Regions from separate parts of the Mesorhizobium sp. M0633 genome, predicted to be linked through region 3. Evidence: riboswitches for the same ligand, from Rfam matches in the RefSeq annotation. Region 3 holds a riboswitch; each other region holds the start of a gene.
The links. Region 3 has a riboswitch for cobalamin ahead of metE (5-methyltetrahydropteroyltriglutamate--homocysteine S-methyltransferase). Riboswitches for the same ligand answer to the same signal wherever they lie in the genome.
Positions count from the first base shown of each region.

Region 1: another riboswitch for cobalamin. It lies ahead of NKI47_RS03750 (CbtB domain-containing protein); the one in region 3 lies ahead of metE (5-methyltetrahydropteroyltriglutamate--homocysteine S-methyltransferase).
Region 2: another riboswitch for cobalamin. It lies ahead of NKI47_RS33685 (ABC transporter ATP-binding protein); the one in region 3 lies ahead of metE (5-methyltetrahydropteroyltriglutamate--homocysteine S-methyltransferase).
Region 4: another riboswitch for cobalamin. It lies ahead of NKI47_RS10205 (DUF1636 family protein); the one in region 3 lies ahead of metE (5-methyltetrahydropteroyltriglutamate--homocysteine S-methyltransferase).

Region 1 is NZ_JAMYQC010000003.1:36,040-39,303, reverse strand. Features, by position in the region: gene cobO (cob(I)yrinic acid a,c-diamide adenosyltransferase) at 1-532, opposite strand, end outside; gene cobU (bifunctional adenosylcobinamide kinase/adenosylcobinamide-phosphate guanylyltransferase) at 534-1,055, opposite strand; gene NKI47_RS03755 (CbtA family protein) at 1,048-1,830, opposite strand; gene NKI47_RS03750 (CbtB domain-containing protein) at 1,846-2,025, opposite strand; cobalamin riboswitch at 2,062-2,258, opposite strand; gene NKI47_RS03745 (aromatic ring-hydroxylating oxygenase subunit alpha) at 2,400-3,264, shown strand, end outside.
Region 2 is NZ_JAMYQC010000065.1:3,498-6,761, forward strand. Features, by position in the region: gene NKI47_RS33670 (FAD-binding oxidoreductase) at 1-234, opposite strand, end outside; gene NKI47_RS33675 (LysR substrate-binding domain-containing protein) at 375-1,283, shown strand; partial or broken gene NKI47_RS33680 (AraC family transcriptional regulator) at 1,363-1,480, opposite strand; cobalamin riboswitch at 1,616-1,819, shown strand; gene NKI47_RS33685 (ABC transporter ATP-binding protein) at 1,912-2,730, shown strand; gene NKI47_RS33690 (ABC transporter substrate-binding protein) at 2,749-3,264, shown strand, end outside.
Region 3 is NZ_JAMYQC010000039.1:51,798-55,061, reverse strand. Features, by position in the region: partial or broken gene NKI47_RS29655 (MFS transporter) at 1-1,172, shown strand, start outside; cobalamin riboswitch at 1,671-1,870, shown strand; gene metE (5-methyltetrahydropteroyltriglutamate--homocysteine S-methyltransferase) at 1,966-3,264, shown strand, end outside.
Region 4 is NZ_JAMYQC010000007.1:237,329-240,592, forward strand. Features, by position in the region: gene NKI47_RS10195 (cobaltochelatase subunit CobN) at 1-278, opposite strand, end outside; gene cobW (cobalamin biosynthesis protein CobW) at 297-1,334, opposite strand; gene NKI47_RS10205 (DUF1636 family protein) at 1,331-1,765, opposite strand; cobalamin riboswitch at 1,804-2,007, opposite strand; gene NKI47_RS10210 (winged helix-turn-helix domain-containing protein) at 2,037-3,236, opposite strand.

The DNA of each region.
Region 1 (3,264 bases), on a different contig from region 3:
CGACCAATACCGGTTTGGCGTTGCGGCCGGTGACGACGACATGCAGGCCTTCGCGACGCGCCTTCAGCGCCGCGACCACCTTTTCGAGATCGAGGTAGTCGTAGCGCAGCGCGATGTTCAGCTCGTCGAGCACCACGAGGCTGATCGACGGCTCGGCCATCAGCTCCAGCGCTTTCGCCCAGGCAGCCTCGGCCGCCGCGATGTCGCGCTTCAGATCCTGTGTCTCCCAGGTAAAGCCCTCGCCCATGGCGTGCCAGACGACACGGTCGCCGAAGGCGGCAAAGGCGTCTTTCTCGCCGGTGTGCCATTTGCCCTTGATGAACTGAACGACGCCGACGCGCTTGCCATAGCCGAGCATCCTGAGCGCCAGCCCAAAGGCGGCCGTGGTCTTGCCCTTGCCCGGTCCGGTGTTGACGATCAGCAGTCCCTTCTCGACCGTCTTGGCCGCGACCTCGGCGTCCTGCACCGTTTTGCGCTTGGCCATCTTGGCGCGGTGGCGTTCCTCGTCCTTGGGATCGATAGTATCAGCCATGTCATTTCACCTTGAGCGGCAGCCCCGCCACCATCAAAAGCACGGTGCCGGCAACAGCTGCGACGTCCTGGTTCAGCCGGCCGGCGGCGTCGCGAAACCGTCTTGCCAGCGCATTGTCCGGCACGATGCCCTGGCCGACCTCGTTGGACACCACGAACCACGGCCCACGCGGCCGCGACAGCACATCGGCCAGCCTCCGGCATTCGGCCTCGACATCATGGTCGGCCAGCATATGGTTGGTCAGCCACAGCGTCAGGCAGTCGATCAGCACCGGCTGGCCGTCAGGCAGCGCTCCGATCGCGCCGGCAAGGTCGAGCGGCGCATCGATGGTCGTCCAGCCGGCGCCGCGGCGCGAGCGGTGCAGCGCGATGCGCTGGCGCATCTCGTCGTCATAGGCTTGCGCCGTGGCGATATAGCTCCAAGGCGGCGGGCCGACCGTCACCAGGCTCTCGGCATGCGCGCTCTTGCCGGAGCGCGCACCGCCGATGACCAGGGTCAGTGCCCCGGCAGCGCGGTCAGGCAAAGCTGTCGCGCAGGCTGGTCGCCGTGCCGGTGAAGCGTCCGCGCACCACGCCGACGACCGCGCCGAGCACCAGCCAGAACACCAGATTGGTCAGCGTCACCGCCACCACGAACTGGTGGTGCAGGCCTTCCGGGATCGCCGTCTCGAAGCTATCGGGCTGCGGCGCGCCGACGATATGCGGCGCAACGATCAACGCCACGGCAAGAGCCACCAGCGGCAGCGATCTGCGGAAGACTATAAGGCCGAGACCGGCCGCTGTCGCCACCACTGTTGCCCACCACCAGATCTGGCGTTGGACAAGGTCGGCCGCCGGCATCGCCGGCAGTTCCGGCGGCAGGCCGAGGCCCGGCGCCAGCGTGAACGCGGCAAAGCCGGCCAGCCCCCAGAACAGGCCCTGGCGCCAATTGCCGATGCCGCCGGCGAATTCCGAAACCGCAACCAGGACCAGCGCAAAGCCGATGCCGGTGACGATATTGGCAACGACGCTGAAGCCGAAGCGTTCGAAACCGTCGGCCGGCGCCCAGCCTTCGTCTTCCGCCGGAGCCATTGCTTCAGCCGGTGCCGGCGCGGCGCTGCTCATAGCCGTCATGCCCGCGGCGTTTTCAGCCGGTGTCGCAGGTGCCGCGGCATGGTCATGGCCGCCGCCGGCCTGTTCGTAGACTTCCGCCTTTAGGATGAGCGGCACCGTGGCATAGGCTTGCATGCAGGCGAGAGCCACGCCGGCCACAAGCCCTGCGATCGCCGCGATGAACACGACGTTGCGAAACAGTGTCATGATGTCAGCCCCTTGTTAGTGGCAGGGAAAGCCCATCGAATGGCGATAGTCGTGCGCGGCATTGTGGACCGCATCGATATGCGAGAAGCCGACAAAGCCCATGACGAAAATGCCGAGGAATGCAGCAAGCGCCAGCTGCATGAGACGCGACTGCGAGGAGGCGGAAGCGCCGAGCGAAACGGAAGCGGTATTCATGTCTTGTCCTTTCGCCCTCCACCCGAGGGCATAGAAGTCAGTTTCCTGTCGCCGGCAGGTCTCCTGGCTCGCGGATCAGCGCCCTTCCCCACCTTCCCGAAGGCGAACCTTCAGTGGCATATGGAGAGGACTACCGCACACAGTTGCGGGGGCAGCCACGGCATTGGGCAAACAACTTGCCCTCACCGCATTCCCTCTTGGTTCCAAACGGAACCGACGACATCAGTGACTATAGGCAGAATCGCCGCGCCCGGCAAACCAAATTCCGCCGGATCGTGTGGCGAATGCGCCGCCTCGCCAAGCCCGGTCGGCCGGCGCCGCGATTGACAATTTTCGCAGCCGGGTGTCGGCTGGCGGATGGGGAGGAAGCCGGCATGCAACCCAGCCCGAATGAGCGCGGTCCCTACAACGGCCTGACGCGGGCCGAGCCGACGCTGCCGTCATCAGCCTATTGGGACATCGCGGCCTATCAGCGCGATCTCGAGGCCATCTGGTATCGCAACTGGCTGCTCGTCTGCCGCGAGGCCGACCTTGCCCAGCCGCTGGCTTTCAGGACGTTCCGCATAGGCACGCAGGAGGTCGTCGTGCTGCGCGACGAGACCGGCGAGTTGCGCGCCTTCCACAACACCTGCCGGCATCGCGGCTCGCAGCTTTGCCAGCAGAGCGAAGGACGGCTGAAGGCGCGGCTCATCACCTGCCCATACCATGCCTGGTCCTATTCGCTGCACGGCGATCTGGTGCGCGTGCCGTCGAAATCGCTGCCGGACGGCTTCGACAAGGCCGATCATCCGCTCTACCGGGTCGCGCTTTCGGTGTGGCGCGGTTTTGTCTTCGTCAATCTGGCGGAAGACGCTGCCGGCTCGGCTGAAACATCCTTCGATCCGGCATCCGGCAGCCTCGCCAACTGGCCGTTGGAAACGCTGCTGAGCGGCCATGTGCTGCGCAAGGTGATAAACTGCAACTGGAAGGTATTTTGGGAAAATTTCAACGAGTGCCTGCACTGCCCCGGCGTCCACAAGGACCTGTCGCGGCTGGTGCCGATCTATGGCCGCGGCCTGATGGGCCGGCACGACGACCCCGAATGGGCGCGCCACGCCGACAATGACGCGCCGGAATTTGCCGGCGGCTTGCGGGCCGGGGCCGAAACTTGGTCGCGCGACGGGCGCGTCCACGGCTCGGTCTTTTCCGGCCTGACGCCGGGCGAGCGTGCCGCCGGGCAGACCTATGCCACCAGCATGC
Region 2 (3,264 bases), on a different contig from region 3:
GAGGAAGCCTTGCGATCGGGCGAAGTTGACGGCCGTGACGACATCGCTGGATTCGGCGCAATAGAAAACAGCCGCCGGCCTCTTATCGACCATGCCATTCCAAACTCTGCGCGCCTGGTCATAGCCAGGGTCGTCCGGAAGGATCAGATCGCCGCTAATCGCCTGCCTGAGCCGGGCGATATCTGGCGCCTGCAACGTCGGCTCGGAACCGTCTATAAGCTTGAACATGCTCATCGAGGGATACCCTTCGTGATTCAGCACGGTTGGACAGGCCGCTGTCGTTCACCGGATCACAATGATCTCATGCGGCGCCATTCGCTGCAAAATCGAATATCTCAGTCGCTGGATGAGCTAAATTCATCTAAACTGCCTGGATGAGAAAACTTCCGCCGCTCGGGTCGCTTCGCGCCTTCGAAGCCGCTGCCAGGCTGATGAGCTTCAGGAAGGCCGCGACGGAACTCGGCGTGACGCCAACGGCCATCAGCCACCAGATTCGATTGCTGGAGGAGGTCTGTGGGCAACTGCTGTTCCGGCGGCGCCCACGACCGCTCGTGCTCACAGGCGTGGGCGAACGGCTATTCCCGGTAATTTGCAGCGGCTTCGACGCTTTCGCTGCGGCAATAGCATCAGCCTCGGCCGGAGTTGGCCAACGCCCGTTGCGCGTGACGAGCCCAAATGCATTTGCCAGCCGATGGCTGGTTCCGCGCCTGTCGAAGTGGCGCGAACAGCATCCGAACATTCCACTGGAGATCATCGGGACAGACGCCGTTCTGGACCTGCGAGCCGGTGACGCCGACGTCGCGATCCGCTATGCGCGCAGGATGCCGCGGGATGTTCCCGCGCAGGAAATTTTTCGGGACGCATTCTTTCCGGTATGCAGCCCGGAGTTGTTCGCAGGAGGCGACCGACAGATCGAGCGCGCCGCCGATCTGCTGCAATACCCGCTCATCCATTTCAATTGGACGAACCGCGACCCGGAAGCGCCGACTTGGCAACGATGGCTGGCGATCGCACGCTCGATCGATCCCAGCATCCCCAATGCCAACCAGGCATGGGACCTAAGCTTCCGCGAAGAGCTGCACGCGATTGACGCGGTAGCGGCAGGCCAAGGTATCGCTATCTGCAGCGATGTGGTCGTCAGTGGCGAACTCGAGGCTGGCAGGCTAGTCAAGGCACATGATCTCTGTCTGCCAGGCTATGGCTTTTACCTTGCCTGCGTAGCCAATCACCCCCGACAAGCGCATATCGAAGCGTTTTCCGCCTGGATGAGATCGATAGTCTGAGCATCTGAACGCCGATCTTCTGCATGCTCGTCACAAGCGGTAGCAGCGCTTCCTGCGCTTCGGGGTCGCCTGCCGCGCCTCACACTTTGACCGGTATCCAAATTTCCAGCCTTGCCGCTACAGGGATCGAATTCCGGCGCATCGGCGACCTCGCGCCCAGATGCCGGCAGCCATTTGTCCCAAATCGTGTTGGGGGTTGACAGAAGCAGACAACGTCCTCTAGGTACGTAATGTTATTACATTACGAGGTATGCATGACTCCTTCTGACAAGACCCTTGCTCCAGCGGCTGTCCGAACTCCGAAAATTTATTGCGCTGTGAGTGGCGGAAAATTAGGGTGGCTGAGTGATGGTCCCCGAGTCGAAAGGCAAGGGGTGAAAAGGGAACACGGTGAGGTCTTCGGATCGAGGCCGTGGCTGCCCCCGCAACTGTAAGCGGTTAGCAAGATCCGAAGTGCCACTGGCCGGCAAGGCTGGGAAGGCAGGATGGCGCAAAGACCCGCGAGCCAGGAGACCTGCCATCAGCATGAGTTGACCGGACGGGGTGTGCCGGGAGGAGACGTGGACATCGGTCTTGTCGGCCGGTCCGTCCAGCTTCCTTCCGTCGCCATTGAGAAAGTGACGGTAAGTTGGACGCCTCCCAGCCTCTTCTTGAAGCGCGCGAACTGAGTGCGACGGCAAATGGCCAGCGCCTGGTTAGTGCGGTGAGCCTTTCGCTAGCGGCGGGCGACCGCCTCGCCATCATCGGCCCTAACGGCGCCGGCAAGACGACGCTGCTGCGCATGCTCTGCGGTACGCTGCGGCCAAGCGCGGGAGATGTGAGATTCTCCGGACGCCGGCTGGAGAGATTTTCGGCCGCCGAGCGGGCGCTGCACATGGCGGTCGTCGGCCAGACCGATCAGCCCGACCCGCGGCTTGCCGTGATCGACTATGTCGAGCTTGGGCGCGTCCCCCATGCGGGCATGCGACGAAGGAGCGAGCAACGCGACATCGTCATCGAAGCGCTTCGCAGAACCGGCCTGATGCCGCTGCTCGGCCGCACAATCGGCTCGCTATCCGGTGGCGAGCGGCAACGCGCCCAGCTGGCGCGCGCCATCGCCCAGGAGCCCAAAATCCTGTTCCTCGATGAACCGACCAATCATCTCGATCCGCGCGCCCGCAGCGACCTTCTCGAACTCGTATCGCAGTTTGGCATGACCGTGGTGGCGGTGCTTCATGATCTGTCGCTGGTCACGCCATTTGCCACCAGGGTCGCGGTGATGAACGAGGCCCGCCTGCAGGCACTCGCCGGTCCGCACGAGGCGCTGACCAAGCAATTGATCCGCGAGACTTTCGGCGTCGACGTGCTTCGGCTGCGCCATCCCACCGAGGACCGCGAACTTACGATCTTCGACGTTCCTAACCGTGCCTCTTCCCATCCTGATCTGACCAAGGAGCAACATTCGTGAAACGCCTTTGCCTCCCTACTGCTTGCCCAGGCGGCCTTCGCTTTTCCCGTGACCGTTGACAGCTGCGGCACGCCGCTGACGTTCGAAGCCGCGCCGAAGCGCGCCGTTATCCAAGATCTGAACATGGCGGAGATGGCCTTCGCGCTGGGGCTGCAACCGTCGATCGTCGGCCTGACGGGCATCACCGGATGGTACAAGGTCGGTCCGGAATTCAAGGCTGAGCAGGGCGCGATCCCGGAACTCGCACCGAAATACCCGACGCTCGAAAACCTCGTCGCCGTCGAGCCCGATTTCTTCTTCGCCGGCTGGTATTACGGCATGAAGCCAGGTGGCGAGGTGACGCCCGATACGCTGGCGCCGTACGGTATCAAGACGCTGGTGCTGACGGAAAGCTGCGTCCATCTCGACCAGAACCGCCCCGCCGCCTCGATGGACCTGCTCTATGGCGACGTCGAAAAGCTGGGCAAGATTTTTGGCAAGGAAGTAGAGGCGGAAAAGCTTGTTTCGCGCTGGAAAACGCAACTCGCCGGTATC
Region 3 (3,264 bases):
CTACAATCTCATGCGCAGCATCGGGCCGGCGATTGGCGGCCTAATCGTGGCCACAGCCGGTGCGGCCTTCGCGTTCCTCTTTAACGTCTTTTGCTACTTCGCTCTGATCGCTGCGCTGTTGCGGTGGAAAGCGGTACGGGCACGACAAGCGCTGCCGCGGGAGGCTTTCGGCAGTGCGATGGCGGCGGGCTTCCGTTACGTGCTCTTGTCGCCGAACCTTCTCAAGGTGATGTGCCGGAGTTTCATTTTCGGCCTCACCGCCGTGGTCATTTTGGCTCTCCTGCCGTTGGTCGCTCGCGATCAAAGGGACCGCAGTCACCTACGGCGTGATGCTCGGCTTCTTCGGCCTGGGAGCGATTTGCGGGGCGCTCCTCATTGGGCGGGTCCGAGAAGTTCTCTCCAACGAATGGGTCATTCGCGGTGCGTTCTTTATACTGGCGATCAGCTGCTTCTTTCTGGCATGGAGTGAGCACGTTTGACTGAGCTGTCTGCTCCTCATGCCGGCCGGTGCGGCCTGGATTCAATCATTCTCGCTGTTTAACGTCACAGTGCAGCTTTCGGCGCCGCGGTGGGTGGTTGGACGCGCCCTGTCTCTCTATCAGACGGCCACATACGGCGGCATGGCGGCGGGAAGCTGGCTTTGGGGCGAACTGGCGGATGTCCAAGGTGTTTCGGGAGCCTTCCTCGTCGCCAGCGTGGTTCTTGTGATTGGTGGACTGATGGGAATCGTTCTGCGTCAGCCGGATTTCGAAACGCTCAATCTGGATCCGACCAACAAGTTCAGCGAACCGACGCTGCAACTTGACCTGCGGCCACGAAGCGGTCCGATCATGGTGATGGTCGATTATCGTATCGATCAGAGAGATGTCCCAGAATTTCTCAGTGTGATGACATCGTGGCGAAAAGCCCGGCTGCGAGATGGCGCCAGACAATGGGCGTTGCTGCGTGACCTGGAAAAGCCCGAACTATGGACCGAGTGCTATCATGTGCCAACCTGGGTCGAGTATGTTCGCCACAACAACAGGCGGACCCAGGATGACGCCGAAATCGTTGCGCGCCTGGAAGCGCTGCACCGTGGCGATTGCCCGCCCCAGACGCATCACAAGATCGAACGCCAAACCGTGCGCGTGCACGACGATTTGCCGCTCAGGCCTCATTTGGACAGGACTTGAGCTGGCCCGTTGGTTTGAGCCGGTTACCTTGAGCCGGTGGGCTGCGAACAAGCAGGTCGAGACATTGGCCTCGATCACTTCGCAACACGCCGCTGCGCCGGGCCTCGGGTGCTCCCCTCGAAATCATTGTGTCGTATCACCGAGGGCATCACGGCCAACAGCTTCCTAGGCAACAGCCTCGCCATTGAGCCGAATATGGTCGCGAGCAGATCACCGACGAAGCGGTCGGAACCTCGGAGCCGAAGTTCGATGCCGAGGTGGCGTTCGCATGATGCGGGAAGCAGCACCACGGCGCTTGCCGGTATGTTTGCCGCCGGGAGCCGACGAACTCCTATCCTCCTGGACAAGGGCGCCGTGCGTAATTGCTTTGATTTACCGGCCGCTCAAGGCTTCCACAGTTTTCGCTTTCGAGGCGACCTTTGGAACATGCCAATGGAAATTTAACATAACGACATAAACATTTCTTTATGCGGCGTTGACAAAGAAGCGAACTGTTGTAATTGTCTCCCGCGTCGTGGTTCTCCGTACGGCGGTGCCGCAGCGGAGCTAAGAGGGAAGCCGGTGCGATGCCGGCGCTGCCCCCGCAACTGTTAGCGGCAAGCTGACCCCACTCATGTCACTGAGGCGAATAGCCTTGGGAAGACGGGTAGAGGCTATGACCCGCGAGCCAGGAGACCTGCCACGGCGAATTACGTCCACGGGCGGGGTGTCTCGGTGGCCGCTGCAGCCTGGCGTTCGTGCCGGCGTGCTAGCGCCTTCCTTGTCACCGACGCCCCAACCATCGGGGTCTGGCATGACTGTCTCTCAGCAAATTCCTGTAGCAACGCTCGGCGTGCCGCGCTTCGGTCGTCGGCGAGAACTGAAGTTCGCGCTTGAAAGTTACTGGTCCGGAAAATCTTCCGCCGCCGACCTTCTCACGACGGCGAAGGCGCTCCGTGCCGCTAGCTGGGAAGAGCAGCACGATCGCGGCGTGTCGAAAATCCCGTCGAACGACTTCTCGCTTTACGACCATGTGCTCGACACCGCAGCCATGGTCGGCGCCCTTCCGTCTCGTTACGCCTGGAATGGGGGCGAGGTCCCACTCGACATCTACTTCGCTATGGCGCGCGGCAACCAAGGTCAGACGGAGGATTGTGGGCACGGTGGTCACCAGCATGCGGCTCATCGGCCTGGTGTAACCGCGATGGAAATGACCAAGTGGTTTGACACCAACTATCACTACATTGTGCCGGAACTAAACGATGATCAAACGTTCGCTCTTTCGTCGACGAAGCCGGTCGATTACTTCCTCGAGGCTAAAGCCCTCGGCATTCACACACGCCCAGTCATCCTTGGACCGGTCACCTTCCTCAAGCTGGCGAAATCGCCTGCCGAAGGATTCGATCCCATCGCGCTCCTGCCGCGGCTGCTGCCCGTCTACGAGCAACTCCTGCAGAGGCTGAAGCTGTCTGGAGCCGACTGGGTGCAGATCGATGAGCCAGCGCTTGTCCTCGATCTGAACCCGAACGAACGAGCTGCGTTCGAATTCGCCTATGGCCAGCTGTCGAAAGCCGCGCCCGAGCTGAAGATCATGCTGGCTACCTATTTCGGGCCGCTGGGAGACAATCTCGAAACCGCGGTTTCTCTGCCCCTGGCCGGGCTGCATATTGATCTCGTGCGCGCTCCCGAGCAGCTGGAAACGATGGGTCGGCTCGCACCGAAGGATCTGGTGCTCTCGCTTGGCTTGATCGATGGCCGCAACGTCTGGCGTGCGAACCTGCCCGCCATTCTCGACCGCATCAAACCGATCGTCGCCGGCTGGCCCTTGGACCGCGTCGAGATCGCGCCTTCTTGCTCGATGCTGCATGTGCCGATCGACCTCCGCATGGAGACGGAACTCGACGCGGACATCAGGTCGTGGCTCGCCTTCGCGGCCCAGAAGACCGACGAGTTGGTGTTGCTTGCCCGGGCCCTGTCCCAAGGCAGGGATGCGGTGGCAGGCGCGTTGAAAGCGTCTGCCGAGGCCGCCGCCACTCGCGTGACATCCACGAAGATCCATGACCCGCTTGTTGAGGGACGGATCGCCAGCATTGACGACAGCATGAAGCGACGA
Region 4 (3,264 bases), on a different contig from region 3:
CACCAGTCATAGCCGCCGAGGATGCGGACCAGAATGACCTTGGCGTGGCGGGCGACGCTGTCGATCCACAGGTCGACGGACATCGGATGGCGCAGGTCGCGCAAGGCGGCGAGCCGCATCGACGGCAGGCGGTGCGCATCTGCCTTCCACGCCGCCGCCAGCCCGGCCAGGTCGCTGTCGGTGAAGGACAGCGCCACGACATCCGCAGGCGTTTGCCTGAGATCGACGGGCTCGGCGAGATCGTCGAGCGAGGCGGATGTGGTGGTGAGGATGTGCATCGCGGCTCGTACCTGGGGTCAGCCGGCGAGGATACGCTCGATGGCCGGGCGGTTCAGCCCTTTCAGGCCGATGACGACCAGGCGCGAGCGGCGGTCGTCTTCAGCGGTCCAGGCGCGGTCGTAATAGTGGTTGACGCGCGGACCGACGGCCTGCAGCAGGAGCCGCATCGGCTTGCCGCCGACTTCGACGAAACCCTTGACGCGCAACACGTTTTCTTCCTCCGCCGCCGTGGCGACCCGTTGTGCGAGCTCGTCCGGGTTGGACACAGACGCGATGTCGATGACGAACGAGTCAAAATCGTCATGTTCGTGGTCGAGCTCGTCGTCGTGGTGGGTCTTGCGGTTCTCGATGTCGTCCTCGACGGCAAGGCCGAGGCCGAGCAGCACCGACGGGTCGACCTTGCCTTGCGAAGTCGGTACGATCTTCACCGCCCGCGCAACGTGCTTGCCGATGACGGCATTGGCACGGGCCGAGCCGGCGGCGTCCAGCAGGTCGCTCTTCGACAGGATGATCAGGTCGGCGCAGGCGAGCTGGTCTTCGAACACTTCCTCGACCGGATCGTCATGGTCGAGCGTCTCGTCCTGTGCGCGCCGGGCCTGCAGGGCGTCCATGTCATTGGCTACGCGGCCATCAGCCAGCGCCGGTCCGTCGACCACGGCAATGACGCCGTCGACCGTCACGCGGCTTTTCACCGACGGCCACTGGAAGGCCTGGACCAGCGGCTTGGGTAAAGCGAGGCCGGATGTCTCGATCAGGATGTGGTCGACCCTCGGCGTCAGCGACAGGATCTGGTCCAGCGCCGGGACGAAATCATCGGCGACGGTGCAGCAGATGCAACCATTGGCCAGCTCGACGATGTTTTCCTCGGGGCAGGTGTCGATGGCGCAGCCCTTCAGGATCTCGCCGTCGATGCCGATATCGCCGAACTCGTTGACGATGATGGCCAGCCGCTTGCCTTTGGCATTTTCGAGCAGATGGCGGATCAGCGTCGTCTTGCCGGCGCCGAGAAAGCCGGTGACGACGGTGCAGGGCACGCGGGAGACGGAAGCGGTCATATCTGATCCTTCAAAAGGTCGAGGGGTGGGATGCGGGCAACCAGGCCACGCTTCAGGCAATCGGGGCGGCCGCGCCATGGAATGAGACCGTCCGTCGCGGTGGCGAAGAGCTTTGCCCCAGCGACGAGATCGGCGCCGCTGGTCGTGGTCAGGTCGCCGAAGACGTAGCTCCAGCAGCCGTCGCGCAGCATGGCGGCGCTGAGCCGGCGCTTGCAGTTGCCGAGGCATTCGACGGTGCGGATATTGATGTTTTCGCCGGAAGCGGCGCGGCGTGTGTCCTCGGCAAGCAGCTCGCCGGCGCGCGGATGAGCGTCCGATCCGGTCTCGTCCCGGCAGGACGAGCAGACGATCACGGTAACGCCGGCCGGGGAATCGCCATGGCCGGACAATAAATCCGCTGTCTCAGCCGGAAAACTGCTGTCGCGTTCCAAATCAGGCTCCTTGCCCGGAAAACCCGCCAGGCGATCGGATTCTTATGTCCTAGACGGCAGGTCTCCTGGCTCGCGGGTCATCGCCTGGGTGCCGCCTTCCCGGGAATATCCCAGTGGTTTTCGGCCGAGGCTCGTCGCTTACAGTTGCGGGGACAGCCGCGGATTTGAAATCGAGATTTCGCACCGCATTCCCTCTTGGCCCTTGCCGTTGCGGGCAGGGGACCGTCTGGAACGGATTTAGGCTTGTGGAGGCAGTCGTGTCAACGCACGTCTATGACGCGGCGATATCCGCGAGCGAACGGCCGAGGTCGCCGGCAGCGGTCACCTCGATGCGTTCCAGGCCGAGCCAGCCCTGCATCTGCTTCAATTCTTCGAAAAGCTCGGCTGCGGTTTGCAGCGAGGCGCCGGGCTCCGCATAGGCGGCATGGACGCGCAGTACGCCGGCCGGGCGGTCGGCCCTGAGGTCAACGCGCCCGACGATGCTGTCGCCGAACAGGAACGGCAGCACGTAATAGCCATACCGGCGCTTTTCGGCCGGCGTGTAGATCTCGATGCGGTAGTGGAAATCGAACAAGCGCTCGGTGCGCGACCGCTCGAAGACGACAGGATCGAACGGCGCGAGCAAGGCGCGCGCCTCGATCTTGCGCGGTAAACGGGCGTCCTTGTGGAGATAGGCTGTTTTGTTCCAGCCTTCGACGCTCACCGGCAACAGGTCGCCGGCCTCGACCAACTCCTCGATGCGGCCCTTGATGTCGGCCGGCGACAGCCGGAAATAGTCGCGCAGGTCTCCTGCCGTGGCGATGCCGTGGGCGCGGGCCGAGATGCGCAGCAATTCGCGATGTGCATCCTCGGGACAGGGAACCGGTAGCGCGAGTACCGCCGGCGGCAGCACGCGCTCCGGCAGATCGTAGAACCGCTCGAAGCCGCGGCGATGCGCAGTGGTGATGCGGCCGGCCCAGAACAGCCATTCGAAGGCGTGCTTGGCATGGCTCCAGCCCCACCAGCCGCCCGAACCCTTCTGCCCTTCGAAAGCCGACGCTGCGATCGGGCCTCGTTCGGCGACCTCGCGAGAGATGTCTTCGATATAGGCGGCGTGCTCGCGGCCCCATTTGGCCAGTCCGCTGTACATTTCGTCGCCGCGTTCGGCCCGCTGCATGCGCCAGCGCATCAGCGGATAGGTCTCGACCGGCAAGAACGAGGCTTCATGCGCCCAATACTCGAAGACCATGCGCTTGCGCGTGACGGCGGCGTTGTCGAGCAACGCCAGCTTGTAAGGGCCAAGCCGCGAATAAAGAGGCATATAATGGGCGCGCACCACGGCGCTGACGGAATCGATCTGCAGCAGGCCGGTACGGGCAAGCACGCGGGCCAGATGCCGGCGGTCAGGCGTGCCGGTGGGGCGCGGGTCGTTGAATCCCTGTGCCGCGAGCGCAATGCGACGGGCCATGGCAAGCGAGATTTTTTCCTTCATGAAGGCGGCATCCAGACGATGTTAGACG